One region of the Pseudarthrobacter sp. efr-133-R2A-89 genome, then DNA from elsewhere that is predicted to be linked to it. Evidence: riboswitches for the same ligand, from Rfam matches in the RefSeq annotation. Region 1 holds a riboswitch; each other region holds the start of a gene.
What was found. Region 1 has a riboswitch for cyclic di-AMP ahead of QRM95_RS19540 (C40 family peptidase). Riboswitches for the same ligand answer to the same signal wherever they lie in the genome.
Positions count from the first base shown of each region.

Region 2: linked by a shared signal. The riboswitch ahead of QRM95_RS03550 (glycoside hydrolase family 16 protein) and the one ahead of QRM95_RS19540 (C40 family peptidase) in region 1 are both predicted to bind cyclic di-AMP.
Region 3: linked by a shared signal. The riboswitch ahead of QRM95_RS01955 (C40 family peptidase) and the one ahead of QRM95_RS19540 (C40 family peptidase) in region 1 are both predicted to bind cyclic di-AMP.

Region 1 is NZ_JARVSE010000013.1:62,981-67,302, reverse strand. Features, by position in the region: gene QRM95_RS19555 (NTP transferase domain-containing protein) at 1-823, opposite strand, end outside; gene QRM95_RS19550 (HNH endonuclease) at 866-1,366, opposite strand; gene QRM95_RS19545 (NlpC/P60 family protein) at 1,620-2,387, opposite strand; gene QRM95_RS19540 (C40 family peptidase) at 2,549-3,226, opposite strand; cyclic di-AMP (ydaO/yuaA leader) riboswitch at 3,297-3,478, opposite strand; gene QRM95_RS19535 (M23 family metallopeptidase) at 3,607-4,322, opposite strand, start outside.
Region 2 is NZ_JARVSE010000002.1:156,727-161,048, forward strand. Features, by position in the region: gene rpsR (30S ribosomal protein S18) at 1-21, opposite strand, end outside; gene QRM95_RS03540 (single-stranded DNA-binding protein) at 148-723, opposite strand; gene rpsF (30S ribosomal protein S6) at 795-1,100, opposite strand; cyclic di-AMP (ydaO/yuaA leader) riboswitch at 1,490-1,642, shown strand; gene QRM95_RS03550 (glycoside hydrolase family 16 protein) at 1,754-2,749, shown strand; gene QRM95_RS03555 (glycosyltransferase) at 2,881-4,071, shown strand; gene QRM95_RS03560 (oligosaccharide flippase family protein) at 4,068-4,322, shown strand, end outside.
Region 3 is NZ_JARVSE010000001.1:421,938-426,259, forward strand. Features, by position in the region: gene QRM95_RS01935 (DUF1810 domain-containing protein) at 1-186, opposite strand, end outside; gene QRM95_RS01940 (DNA alkylation repair protein) at 211-738, opposite strand; gene QRM95_RS01945 (TraR/DksA family transcriptional regulator) at 735-1,094, opposite strand; gene QRM95_RS01950 (coiled-coil domain-containing protein) at 1,116-2,429, opposite strand; cyclic di-AMP (ydaO/yuaA leader) riboswitch at 2,686-2,855, shown strand; gene QRM95_RS01955 (C40 family peptidase) at 2,859-3,695, shown strand; gene QRM95_RS01960 (protein adenylyltransferase SelO) at 3,773-4,322, opposite strand, start outside.

The DNA.
Region 1 (4,322 bases):
CCGCGACGCCGGCAAGGGACAGCACTGCGTTCACGTCCACCTGGACGTCCTCCAGCTTGTATGCCTGGAGCAGGGCCCTGCACCATTCCTCCAGCGTTTCGTCCTGGCTTTTCACGACTTGCCTCCCACGTTGGCTCCGCACGTTTTGGTCAAGGTCTTCGCGCTGGCTCCCGGCGGCGATCCCCAGCGTGGCAGCATCACCCCACGTATCCACGTCGGCAGTGGACCCGGCTGGGACTCTGACAAGCTGCACGTCCAGATTAGCAAGGAGCGACCTCACCGAACCGTTGACCAAAGCGTTCCGAAGGGACAACTCGCCGCACGATCTTTTTAACTCATCCGTGTTATAAATGGCTGCCAACGGCTGTTCCCTGCCGTCGGCCGAGCGGGCCACGGCGCCCCGGCCATCGCCCGCAGCGGCCACCGCGGCCCGGAGCGTCGCCACCGCCCGGGCTGCCAGCGGCATGTCGCACGCAAGAACCAAAGTGAAGGGCGCCCCTCCCCCATGTTCGGCAAGGGCCGCCAGGCCGGCTGAAATCCCGGCGGCAGGACCGGCGAACGCAGGCTCCTCCCGGCAGGACAGGACGCCTGGCGGCAGGGACTGGGCGGGCCCGGCATCATCGGAAACCCCCCGGGACGGCGGGCTGCTGCAAGAAACATCACCCACAACCACCGTATGGCGGGCACCGGCAGCGGCCTCAATGGTCCAGTCCAGGAGGGTTCTTCCCCGAAGAACCAACGATTGCTTGGGCACGCCACCCAGCCGTGATGACCGGCCGCCCGCCAGGATCAGGGCGTCAAAGATCAACGGGTCCGTTTGCACCCACCCAGCCTAGCGAACAGCAACCGGCCTGGAAGCCGCTTGTCAGGCAGCGCGCTCCGGAAGCAGGAACGGATCCCAGGCGGGGGTCGGCTTCTCCAGTTCCTTGATCTGCCAGATGGTTCCGTGCGGCGGCTCCGGCACGAAGCGCAGGGTCCAACCCATCTCGCTGGGAGTGTGGTCACCCTTAACGTTGTTGCATCGCAGGCAGGCAGCCACGAGATTCTCCCAGGAATCGGCCCCGCCCCGCGATTTTGGGTGGACATGGTCGATTGTGTGCGCCGCCTTTCCGCAATATGCACACTTATGCCCGTCACGCCGAAGCACACCACGGCGGCTGACGGCCGTTGAGTGGTTATACCGCGGGCGGATGTAGCGGTTGAGGAGGATCACGGACGGGCGGCCCAGGACGTCGGTGGGGCCCACCACGGGATCATCCCCCTCGGCAACCACGCTCGCCTTGCCTGTGAGCACAAGCACCAGCGCCCGGCGGAAGGTGATAACCGCCAGCGGTTCATATCCAGCATTCAGAACGAGAGTGCGCATGCACGTACCTCTTCACGGCCGCACCCGTCAGGGGCACGAGGGCCGGCTGCCCTCGGCATGTCCGGGCTATGGATCGACATCACAAGAGTAAACAGAGAAATGCAATATCAGGTAATCGGTACACGCGGAGGCCGGTTCCCCCTCCCGGGTGCACGCAAAATAGCGCGGCTTAAACGGGAAAGACCCCCGCCTCAATGGCAGGGGTCTTTCCAGGCAAATCCCACGCGGCGCCGCGTGCGGCGGGCCGTAGTGGTTACCGGACGTGGATGAAGACCGGTCCGGAGCCAACGTTGGCGCTGAACACAACGGTGTCATTGCCGTTGAAGCCACCGTGGACGGCCATCCCGTTTCCGGCGTACACGGCGATGTGGGCCATTCCTCCACCACCATCGGCGTAGTAGATCAGGTCGCCGGGCTGGGCCTGCGAAGCAGGCACCCTGTCACCGAGGGACAGGTAACCGGCGGGCCAGTCGTGGAAGTGGATGCCGACAGCGGCCAGTGCGTTGGTCACCAGCATGGTGCAGTCCTGGTGCACGCCGAGCTGCGCGTAGGCAGCGGAGAGGATGGCAGCACCCTTTCCGCTGGCTGAAACCTGGGCGGCGGGGGCAGCCGTGGCGTCCGCAGTTGCAACCTTGGCGGTGACCTTGGGAGCGGCAACGGTCTGGGCGACGGGAGCCGGAGCGGCTTCCTGTACCGCAACCGCGGGCTCGGGAGCAGGCGCCGGGGTGGTGGTGACGGCGGGCTTCTCGAAGCTGATGGCAATGGTGGAAGCCGCTGAGATTGGAGCGTCGACGGCGGATTCAACTTCCATGGCGGATGCCGGAGCGGAGTCGCGCTTGACGTTGGTGTCGGCAGCGTTGGCTGCGATGCCGCTGGTCAGGACCAGGCCGGACGCTGCAGCAATTACTGCAGCCTGGCGGCCCATGCCGCCGGCGTTGTCACTGACAGCCTTGGCAATGATTGCGATCGAGTTGGTTTTGGTGACCTCGGCGCGGTGCCGTGCGGTAGCACGAGTCGTCATCAGTTCTCTCTTTCGTTTTCCTCTGGACCGCGGTGGCCTGTCCGAGGGGGTTGGATGCGCCGGCATCTTGGGGGTACGCCGGCGCGTCCCGAACGGGGATGTGGTTTCTAGCGAAAAAGCTTGGGGCAAAGAAATAGCCCTTGGAGCGTGGAGCCCAAGAACTACTTGTTCAGGTGGTAGTACGTGGAAGTACCGGTGGCTGCCGGCGAGTGGAGCATGGTTCCCTGCGACGGGTTGAGCGCGCTGATCATCATGCCGTTGCCGACGTAGATGCCGACGTGTGCGCCACCGTTCTGGACCACGAGGTCACCCGGCTGGGGGGTGGAGGTGGGGGTCATGATGCTCCACGCGTTCGTGCGGGGAATGCTGATGCCAGCCTGGGCATAGACCCACTGGACGAACCCGGAGCAGTCCCAACCGTTGGGGGTGGTGCCGCCCCAGACGTAGGGGTGGCCGATGCCGGTGTAGGCGATCGCGGCAATGCCGGAGGTGGCTGCGGACGAAACGGCCTCCACTGCCTGTCCGGCCTTGGACGCCTCCTGGCCGGCAGCGGTGGCGGTGCGGTCCGCGGACGCGGTGGACTGGGTGCGCACGGGCTCCACCTTCGGGGCGGCGGTGGTCTTGACCGCCGGACGCTCGAAGGAAACGGTGGCCGTGGGGGCCGCGGTGACAGCAAGGGCGGTCTGCGCGGAACCGGACTCCGTGGAGGCCGAGATGCCGGCGGTGGTGTCCGCGGCGTTGGCCGGCAGGCCCATGCTCAGGATGAGGCCTGAAGCCGCTGCCACAACGGCAGCCTGGCGGCCCACGGTCCCGGCATTGGCGCTCACGGCCTTGGACATGGCGTCCAAGGGATTGGCGCGAACCGTTTGCGCACGGTGGCGCGCAGAATTATGGCGTGAAGACACGAAGGTAGCCTCTCCCAATGCCTGCGAGGTGAGCTGTCGGATTCGGATGGGAGTCACCCGGCCACTTCGCTTCCTGGGAAGCTCATGACTTAACCCCAAGGCCTTCCGGAATGCAGAAGGCCAAAATTGGTTCCCCCGCCCCTGCCAGACGATGAAATGCGAACGGACCTTGAGCGGTGGCAGAGTTAGGCAATCCACTCAAGAGCGTCAACTTCGGAAAAGTTGACGCAAGTTAGACGGTACAGCAGTTTTGCTTCAATGTCACATTCAGGTCACGGCGGGTCACCGCGATCTGAGAGTGCGCAATCATACGGTTACAGCCAGCCCATCGGATCGACCACTTCGCCGTTGACCTGGACTTCGAAGTGCAGGTGGCAGCCAGTGGACGCGCCGGTGGTCCCGCTCAGCGCCACGACTTCGCCGCGGGAGACCGTTTGGCCCACCTTGACGTTGAAAGACGAGAGGTGGTTGTACGTGGTCTCCAGGCCGTTGCCGTGGTCGATCACCACCCGGTTTCCACCGCCGAACTGGTGCCAGCCGGCGAAGGTAACGGTTCCTGTTGCGGCCGCCAGGACGGACGTCCCGCACTGGGCCACGAAGTCCTGTCCACGGTGGAAGTCTCCGGTGCCGCCGGTGATTGGGCTGACCCGGTAGCCGAAGGGGGACGCGGTCACGAGGGATGCCAGCGGGGCGGCCAGGGTCCCGGCGGAAGCCGCGCGGGTGACCGATCCGGCCGACTGGGCGCTCAGCAGCTGCTTCAGCTTTCCGTCGGGGTCCGCCTGCGTCACGACGGCTGAGCGGCTGAAGTCGATCTGGGCGCCTACATCCGCGGAAATCTGGGGCTGGGGGCTGATTGCGGAGGCGGCCTGGGGTGCGATCCCGGCCGCATCCGTCGCCATGACGGGGCTGGTGGCGGGCATGGTCACCGTGAGCACCAGGCCGGTGGCGGCGAGGGCGATGCCGGCCTTTTGGCCGATGCCGCTGGCCGCGGCAAAGTCGGTGATTTGCCGGAAGGGACCCCGGCGGCGGC
Region 2 (4,322 bases), on a different contig from region 1:
ACGGAGTTCAGCCTTAGCCATCGTGGAGCTCCTATTCTAGGGAGCCCGTGGATATTGATCCACGGGATGGTGGTGGTCCGACGGCGGCAAAACCTTGGGTGCCTTGCGGCTCCCGGGCAGTCCCGGAGTCGGGCCGTTGTTTGGGTTTTAGAAGGGAGGTTCGGAATCGGGGCCGTTGCCCCAGCCGCCTGCATTGGACACGCCGGGCGTGGCCCAGGGATCGTCCTGTGCAGCCTGCTGGTTGCCGCCGCCCCAGCCTCCACCGGAGTTGCCGCCCTGGTTTCCACCAGGGTTGCCGCCTCCGAAGCCACCGCCGCCGTTGCCGCCGCCGAAGCCGCCCCCACCCTGTCCGCCGGAGCGCTGGGTGCGGTTGACCTTGGCGTTGGCGTAGCGCAGGCTGGGGCCGATTTCGTCAACCTCAAGCTCGATGACGGTGCGCTTTTCGCCTTCTTTTGTTTCGTAGGAACGGCTCTTCAAGCGGCCGGTCACGATCACGCGCATGCCCTTGGTCAGGGATTCGGCGACGTTCTCGGCAGCTTCACGCCATACAGCGGCGCGGAGGAACAGGGTCTCCCCGTCCTTCCACTCGTTGGACTGGCGATCAAAGGTGCGGGGGGTGGAAGCGATGGTGAAGTTCGCTACTGCGGAACCGGACGGTGTGAACCGCAATTCCGGGTCATTGGTGAGGTTACCGATGACCGTAATGGTGGTCTCGCCTGCCATCTACTGCCTCCTTGTTCGATCCTGGGTGAAGAGTGCGTTCCTGCGGGGTAAAGAATGAATTTTGGTGCTGATTACTCAGCAACAACCTTCTGCTCTTCGGGGCGGGTGATCTTGGTGCGCATGATGGTCTCGTTAAGAGACAGCTGGCGGTCAAGTTCCTTGGCGGTTTCCGGCTTGGCGGTGAAGTTCACCACGGCGTAGATACCTTCGGACTTCTTCTTGATTTCGTAAGCCAGACGGCGACGGCCCCAGATGTCAACCTTTTCGATGGTTCCACCATCGTTGGTGATGACGTTCAGGAACTTCTGAAGCGACGGCTCAACGGTACGCTCTTCGACCTCGGGGTCGATGATTACCATCAATTCGTAAGGACGCATATGTGAACCCACCTCCTTTGGGCTAAGCGGTTACGGCATTTCCGTAACAGGAGGTTCATTTGCGATTCCGCGCAGTGCCTTGCCACCAGTACGGAGGCAGGGCGCAGCACAGACTTCAATATCCTAGTGCATCTGGACCTGATAGGCGATTCGCGCTTGACTCAAGGCTAGCCGCGTGATGCGGCAGAGGCAGCCCGACCGGACGCGTATGTGGAAAACGCGTGAGTGCGCCGGCCGCCCCTATACGTCAACTCGGGCACACAGCGGCGCGCCACGCCCAGGACAGTACTTCCGTTACTCAATTGTGATTCCGCGTTGATTGTCGTGTACGGTCTTCGGGTGGGCCGCCCCAGCCGGCCCCAATCCCGGAAGACGCCCAACTCTGCCGCTTCCGGCGATCCCCAAGGTTTCAAGGCAGAGGCGGGGGACCCAAGCGTCACGGGTATGGCTTCCGCCTGCCCTCGGGGTGAAGCCGCAGTGCGCGGCCGGATGGCAGCATTCGAACCCGACAGCTAACTCCGCAGGCGTTGAGAGGTAAATTCCCCATGCCCGCATCCCCTAAATTGAGCGCCAAACGTGCGCGCCGTTATCAAAATGAGACCACGCCGGCCGGACGCCGGCAGTTTCTGACAACCAAAGATTCCCGCCGTCGCTTGCCCTTGGCCGCCGGCCTGGCAGCAGCCATCCTCGGCGCAGCCTCCCTGGGCCTCGGCCTGGCCAACGGCAATGAAGAGGCAAATATCTCCCGCGTAGCCAGCGCCGCCGAGGCCGGCAGTGACGTGCAGGAGCAGGAATCCCCGCCCGCCACCTTGTCGTCCGCTCCGGCCCCAGCCCCGGCACCGGCCGCCGCTCCTGCCCCTGAGCAGGTTCCGGCTCCCGCCGCTCCCCCGGCTCCCGCGGCACCCGCTCCGGCGCCCGCCGCCGCGGCTCCTGCCCCGCAGTCCCCCATCGCCGTGGCGCCCGCCTCGGCACCGCTGGCCAACAGCGGAACGCCGATGCCCGCGGGGGTCCCCGGGAACTGGACCATGACCTTCGCCGACGAGTTCAATGGTTCAGGCCTGGACAGCGGAAAGTGGTCCAACTGCTGGTTCGCCCCCAGCTGCGGAAGCATGAATAAGGTGTCCACCAGCCCCGCCAACGTCTCCGTGGCCAACGGCAACCTCGCCCTCAGCCTTGGCTCCTCGTCTTCCGGGTCCTTGGTCTCCACGAACCCGAAGGGTGGAGCGGGCACCGGTTACCAGTTCACCACCGGGTACGTCGAGGCCCGCATCAAGTTCCCCGGCAACGCCAACGGCCTCTACAACTGGCCCGCGTTCTGGACCACCGGGCAGTCCTGGCCCGCAACCGGCGAGAACGACATCGCAGAGGTCCTCCAGGGCAAGATGACCGTCAACTACCACTCAAGCTCCGGGTCACACAACCAGGGGGCCGTCGGCGGTGACTGGGCCAATCAGTACCACACCTTCGGCATGCACCGGATGGCCAACTCCACGGACGTCTACTTCGACGGCGTGAAGGTCAAGTCCTATCCCACGGACGACGGAAACGCCCCGCAGTACATCGTGCTCAACGTCGGCGCTTCGTCAACGAACCCGGTGTACGGGCCGCAGTCCCAGCTTCTGGTGGACTACGTACGCGCCTGGCAGTAGCCGGCCGCACGGCCCGTTGAAAAGGGCGACGGCGGGACTTCCCGCCGTCGCCCTTTTTGGCTTCCTGCGGTTCCCCACAAAGTTGCCCAAAGCAACCCTGCCACCCGAGTATGATCCAGTACACTCTTGCAATGAAGCTCCTGTACGTGACCGAAAGCGTGCCAAACCGGGACCCGCAGCTCGGTGATGGAAGCTCCATGATCCCGTACGAAGTGATCCTTCACCTTCCCGCAGATGTTGCGGTCACGCTGCTGACGTTTTCCGGCCCCGTCCCGCTTCCGCCGGAGGTCCGGGCCCGCTGCGAAACCGTCCACGAGATAGCCCCGCGGAACGACCCCGCCGCATTCGTCCGCTCCCTCGGCGGCCTTGCCGGCCTGGGAAAACACCGGCGCTCCACCCCGTCAGCGCGGGCAGCAGCAGCCACCCTGTCCCGCAACAATGACGCCACCCTCATCCACGGCCCGCACGCCCTCTTCCTCTCCCACCATGTGGCGGGTCCCGTGGTGCTGCAAACGGTGGACCCTTGGTCCATCCGGGCCGCCATGGACACGGATATTGCACACTCCCTCCGGCCGGCCTACCGGCTGCGCGAACTCCTCGCCGAACGGGCGGAACGGTCGCTGCCCCCCAAAGCGCGGCTGCTCACCGTCGGGGCAAAGGACGCTGCAGCCTGGTCGGCGAAACTCGGCAGGGCCGTGAACAGCGTCCCCAACGGAACCAGCGTGGCCGCCGGGCCGCGTCCGGACCGGAAGGCGCCGGTGGTTTGCTTCGCGGGCAGCCTCAACTACGCCCCCAACGTGGACAGCGCCACAGTCCTGGCCACCCGGATCGCTCCCCTCGTGTGGAGGGAGGTCCCGGAGGCACGGTTTGTCATCGCAGGGCGGCAACCCACGGCGGCAGTCCAGGCGCTGGCCGGTCCGCAAATTGAAATCCAGGCCAACGTGCCCTCACTCCCGGATGTCTTCAACGGGGCCGACGTCGCCGTCTTCCCCGACGAGCACGGCGTAGGCGTCCGGAACTCCGTGCTTGAGGCCCTTGCCGCCGGACTGCCCGTGGTGGCAACCCCGGTGGCGGCACGGGAACTCCCGCCGCACCCGCTGCTCACCGTCGAGGCCGGCCAGGACGCGATGGTCCGCAAGGTCGTGGAACAGCTCAGGGCACCGCGGCCCCCGCACGTGACTCCCGGCGGCGCACCGGGCCACGGCACCGGCGCCGTCCGGTCCTGGGACACGGTGGCCGCGGAGTACCTGGCAGAGGTGCGGGCGGCCGTGGCCGCGTCATCCCCCGCCGGGGACTTATCCGGCACATCAAGGCAACTGTGACCTACGCGCCCGGCGAGCTGGAACGCAAGGGAGTCCGGGGAGCCTTGTGGCAGGGGCTGGCCTTCGCCTCCGGACGGGTCATCGTGCTGGTCACCACGGTGGTGCTGGCCCGGCTCCTCTCTCCTGAGGAGTATGGCCTCGTAGCCCTGGCGCTGGTGCTCATGGCATACGCGGAGACCATCGCGGATGCCGGGGTGGGCCAGGCACTGGTGTATCTGCCCAAAACGAAGGTGATTGCCCGTTCAGCGCTC
Region 3 (4,322 bases), on a different contig from region 1:
CGCCAGGGACGAGATGGCGTAGGTGCGTGATGTGGCGCTCCGCCCCAGCCCGGCAACCTGGGGGAAAATGAACCACATCCAATGGCCGGTCTTATTGCCGAGCTGCAGTTCGCCGAGCGCGCTTCCGTAGGTGTCCCCGCCGTCTTGGGCGGCGACGAATCGCTCCAGGTCAAACGCTTCACTCATGGGGTCTCCTCTGCGGGTTGCGGGTCACTGCGCCAACTCTTTTTCCAGGAGGCCTGCTGCCGTTTGGAGCTGGGGTTCCGGGTCATCGCGCCATCGCGCCAGGACAGCCGCCGCCCGCTGTCGGTCGCGGTGGTCCAAGCCGGCCAGCAAGGGCACCAGGACGTCGGAGACCAAGGGCGCGGCCAGGTCCACCGCCTGGGCCGAGCGAAGAAAGCCCTCCAACCGGGTCAGGTCCGAATGCCGCAGCAACTGCACCTTTGTTTGCAGCAGGACGATGGCGGCCAGGCGGCGTTCGAAGACCGGCCGCGAGCCGGGTTTCGGCTGGCCCCACAGGACGGAGGCCAGCATGACCGTGGTGTCGTGGCCCATGTCCTTGAACTTCCGAAGGGCGTCCCGGACGGTGCCGCGGACTGCGCCGATCGAAGACCCGTAGGAGGCCAGGGCTCCGCCCAGCCGGCAGCCCACTTCGTCGGCCCGGTACCAGGCTCCCTCGTTCTGGAGGGTCCGGTCGATGAATTCAGCAGCAGCGGCGACGTCGGACACCCCGGTCACCGCGCCCGTCCCGCAGAGGCATGAAGGATACAGAAGGGGGTCCAGGGCCGCGCCTCGAGCCTGCCGTCCGCGATGGGCTCGCCGCAGACCGCGCAGGTTCCATAGGTGCCGTTGGCCAGCCGGGCGAGGGCTGCCTCCACCTGGTCCAAGCCGGCTGAACTCTGCTTCAACAATGCCGACGCCTGCGACAGTTCGAAGGCGATCGTGGCGCCCTCGGGATCGTGTTCGTCATCGACGTTGGAGTCCTGCCGGGCCGAGTTGGCCGCGTCGATATCGGCCCGCAGCGCCGGCAACAGTGCCAGCCGCCGGGCCCGTTCCTCTTCGAGCAGCACCCTGAACCGTTCGAAATCTGGCATGCCGAAAGCCTAGCGCGTCAGTCAGTACCAGTTCAGGGCGACAGAATGGCTCCAGGCGCCGCACGGGGACCCGTAGCGGTCGCGGATGTAGCCAAGCCCCCATTCGATCTGCGTCCGGTAGCTGGTCAGCCAGTCGCTTCCGGCGCTGGCGTACTTTCCCGGCGGCAGGGCCTGGGCTATGCCATAGGCCCCGGAAGAGGCATTCGTGGCAGTGGTCAGCCAGCCGGATTCCTTGGTCCACAGCTGGGACAGGCACTGGAACTGGTCGGGGCCCCAGCCGAAGGCGCCCAGGCGTCCGGAAGCATAGGTCTTGGCGCCGGCCGGATCATTGACGGCACCGCCGGGGATGGAGGGAACGACGACGGGCGGCGGGCTGGTCACGGCAGGCGGCGGCGGATTGCCGGGAACCGGGTCCTCCGGCGGGGCCGGTATCGCCGCGTTGCCGGCCGGAGCTGCGGGCGCGGGGTTGGGCTGCCGGGCTGCGGCTGCGGCGGCCTGCGCCGCGGCTTCGGCCTGCCGGCGGGCCTGCTCCGCCGCGGCGGCGCGCTTGGCCTCCTGGGCCGCTTCATAGGCAGCCAGCGCCGCCTGGCCCTGCCGGTACTCTCCCTCGAGTGCCGCCGTCGTCCCCTTCAGCGAGGCCAGCTGGGCCGTCAGCTCCGTGCTGTGCTGCTTTTCGTCACTGACCTGCCGGGCGAGCGCGTCCTGGGCGGAGCGGGCCGCGTCCAGTTTGGCCTTTGCTTCCCCGGACAGGCGTTCCCGCTCAGTGCGGGCCACTTTTTCCTGGTCTGCCAGTGACGCGGCAACCTTTCCGGCGGCGGCAGCTTTCTCCACCAGGGCCGCAGTCTTGTCGCCCACCAACTGGACGAGGTTGAGCCCCTGGACGCTGTTGTTTTGGAGGGCATCCAGGGCCACGAAGAACCCGGTATTGGTTCCGCCCGTCTTGTACGACTGGACGGCAAGTGCTCCGATTTCCTTGCGGTGCCGGGCCAGTTCGTCATTGGCGCGGACGGCCTGGGCGGACAATGAATCCAGCCTCACCGATGCCGCCTGCAGCTCGGCGTCGGCTGCGGCGTAGTCGGCCGCTGCCCGGACCGCAGTGTCACCGGCGGCTTCAGCCTGGGTCTGGAGTCCGTTCAGCAGCCCATTGATGGTGGTGATCTCTGCCGCTTTCGCTGCCTCGGAAGACTGTGCCTGCTGCACGTCAGCCCAGGACGGATATCCACCGGGAGGTGCAGGCTCGTCCGCAGAGGCAGGCAGCACCGTGGCCGCTGCCACTGCGATGGCGAGCAGTCCCCCCAACAGCGGGGACTTGGGCATGGTCACGAACAGGGGCATAGTCCCGAAGCATACCGGCGGCACGCCGGGGCGGAAAGGCGCCCGTGCCCGGTTTGTTACCCTTTCGCGCCGGCGGCGGACCGGCCGGAGTCCAGCATGGGTGGACAGGACACATCCAATCGCTGGTTGAATACGAGAGAGGAAGCTCGTATGTTACCGAAACGTGACAATTGTGGGGTTGGCGGGTTATGGTCTTCGGGTGTCCCTCCCCAAACGGGACACTCCCATCAGTTTGCCGAGCCCTGCCGCTGATACCGGGATTCAACCGCTTTCATGCTGGCAGGGACGGGGGAACCAAGTTTCCACGACCTTTGAGGTCTTGGGGTTAAGTCGGACAGCTCCTCCGCCCACCGCGGAGATGTGTTCGGCCGGGTATCTCCAACCCGAACCCGACAGCTCACCCCGCAGGCATGGGAGAGGCGATCAATCGTGTCAAAGAATCTCAGCACTGCCCGCCACCGCGCGACCCCGGCCCACTCCATTGCGCTCGAGGGACTTGCCGTGACGGCCAAATCACAGGCCCGTTCGTTGGGCCGTCCGGCCCTCGCCGTTGCCGCCGCGTCCGGCATTGCCTTCGGCGTCGGCGCCCCGGCCCACGCGGGCGTGACGGGCGCGGACACCACTGAACAGGCCAGCGTCCAGGCCGCCGCGTCTCCTGCAGCTGCTCCGGCAGCCGCGGCAGCAACCGTCCACACCGTCGTTTCCGGGGATACCCTCGGCGCAATTTCGGCCGCGTACGGAGTCAGCCTCAATGACGTCCTGGCTGCCAACGGCCTCGGATTGTGGTCCATCATCTACCCCGGTGACCAGATCCAGATCCCCGGCGCGGGCTACGTGGCAGCACCTGCCCCGGCGCCGGCGGCGGCCCCCGTCCAGGCGGCAGCCGCCACCGCACCGGCGAACACCGGCATGAACATGTCCTACGCATCCGCGACGCCGGTGGCCTCCACCACCGGGACCGGGACCGGCGCTGCCATCCTGGCCTCGGCCTACAGCCAGATCGGCGTGAGCCAGGACTGCACCGCCATGGTTGAAAAGGCCCTTCGCTCCGTCGGCAAGAGTGTTGGCGACCTGGCTCCCACGCAGTTCTTCCAGTACGGCAGCGTGGTCGGGAGCCCGGCACCCGGCGACCTCATCATCACGTCGGGCCACGTGGGCGTTTACGCCGGCAACGGCCAGGTTGTGAGCGGCGGCGTCAACGGCTACACCACGCAGGTTCACTCCATCAGCTGGCTCAGCGGCTACTCAGTGGTCCGCGTGGCCTAGTCTTCGCCAGCAAAGCCTGCTCCCAACAGGAGGGTGGCGGCCGGGCCTCCGGTTGCCACCCTCCTGTTGTTGTTAGATCAGGTCCCGCAAAAGGTCGTGTAGGTCCCGAAGCCCGCCGGGGGACCTTCCACGTAGCGTTCCAGCCCGGGGCGCTCGGTGAAAGGATCGGTGACGGCCTGAAGCAGGCGGTGCAGCGGGGCCACGTCTCCTTCCGTGCCGGCGGCGAGGGCTTCCTCCACCAGGTGGTTCCGTGGAATGTAGGCCGGGTTGACGCTGTCCATCAGCCCTGCGTCGGGTTGCAGCGCCAACCACCGCTCCGACCAGGCGTCGAAGCCGGCCAAATCCATCACCATCTTGCGCGCCGGGCGCAGATCGCCGCGGGCCGCCCTGCCGAGGTTACGGAAGAACAGGGTGTAGTCCACCGGGCCGTCCTTGAGGATGGCCACCACCTCGTCAATAACACTGGACGCGGCGTCGTCGCTGACGTTTCCAGCGGCAAGGCCCAGTTTGGTTTTCATGCCGCCGGTCCACGCCGTGCTGTACCGTCCACGGAATCCACCGAGCACCTCCACCGCTGCGGCAACGGCCTTGTCCTCGTCTCCGTCAATGAGCGGGAGCATCGACTCG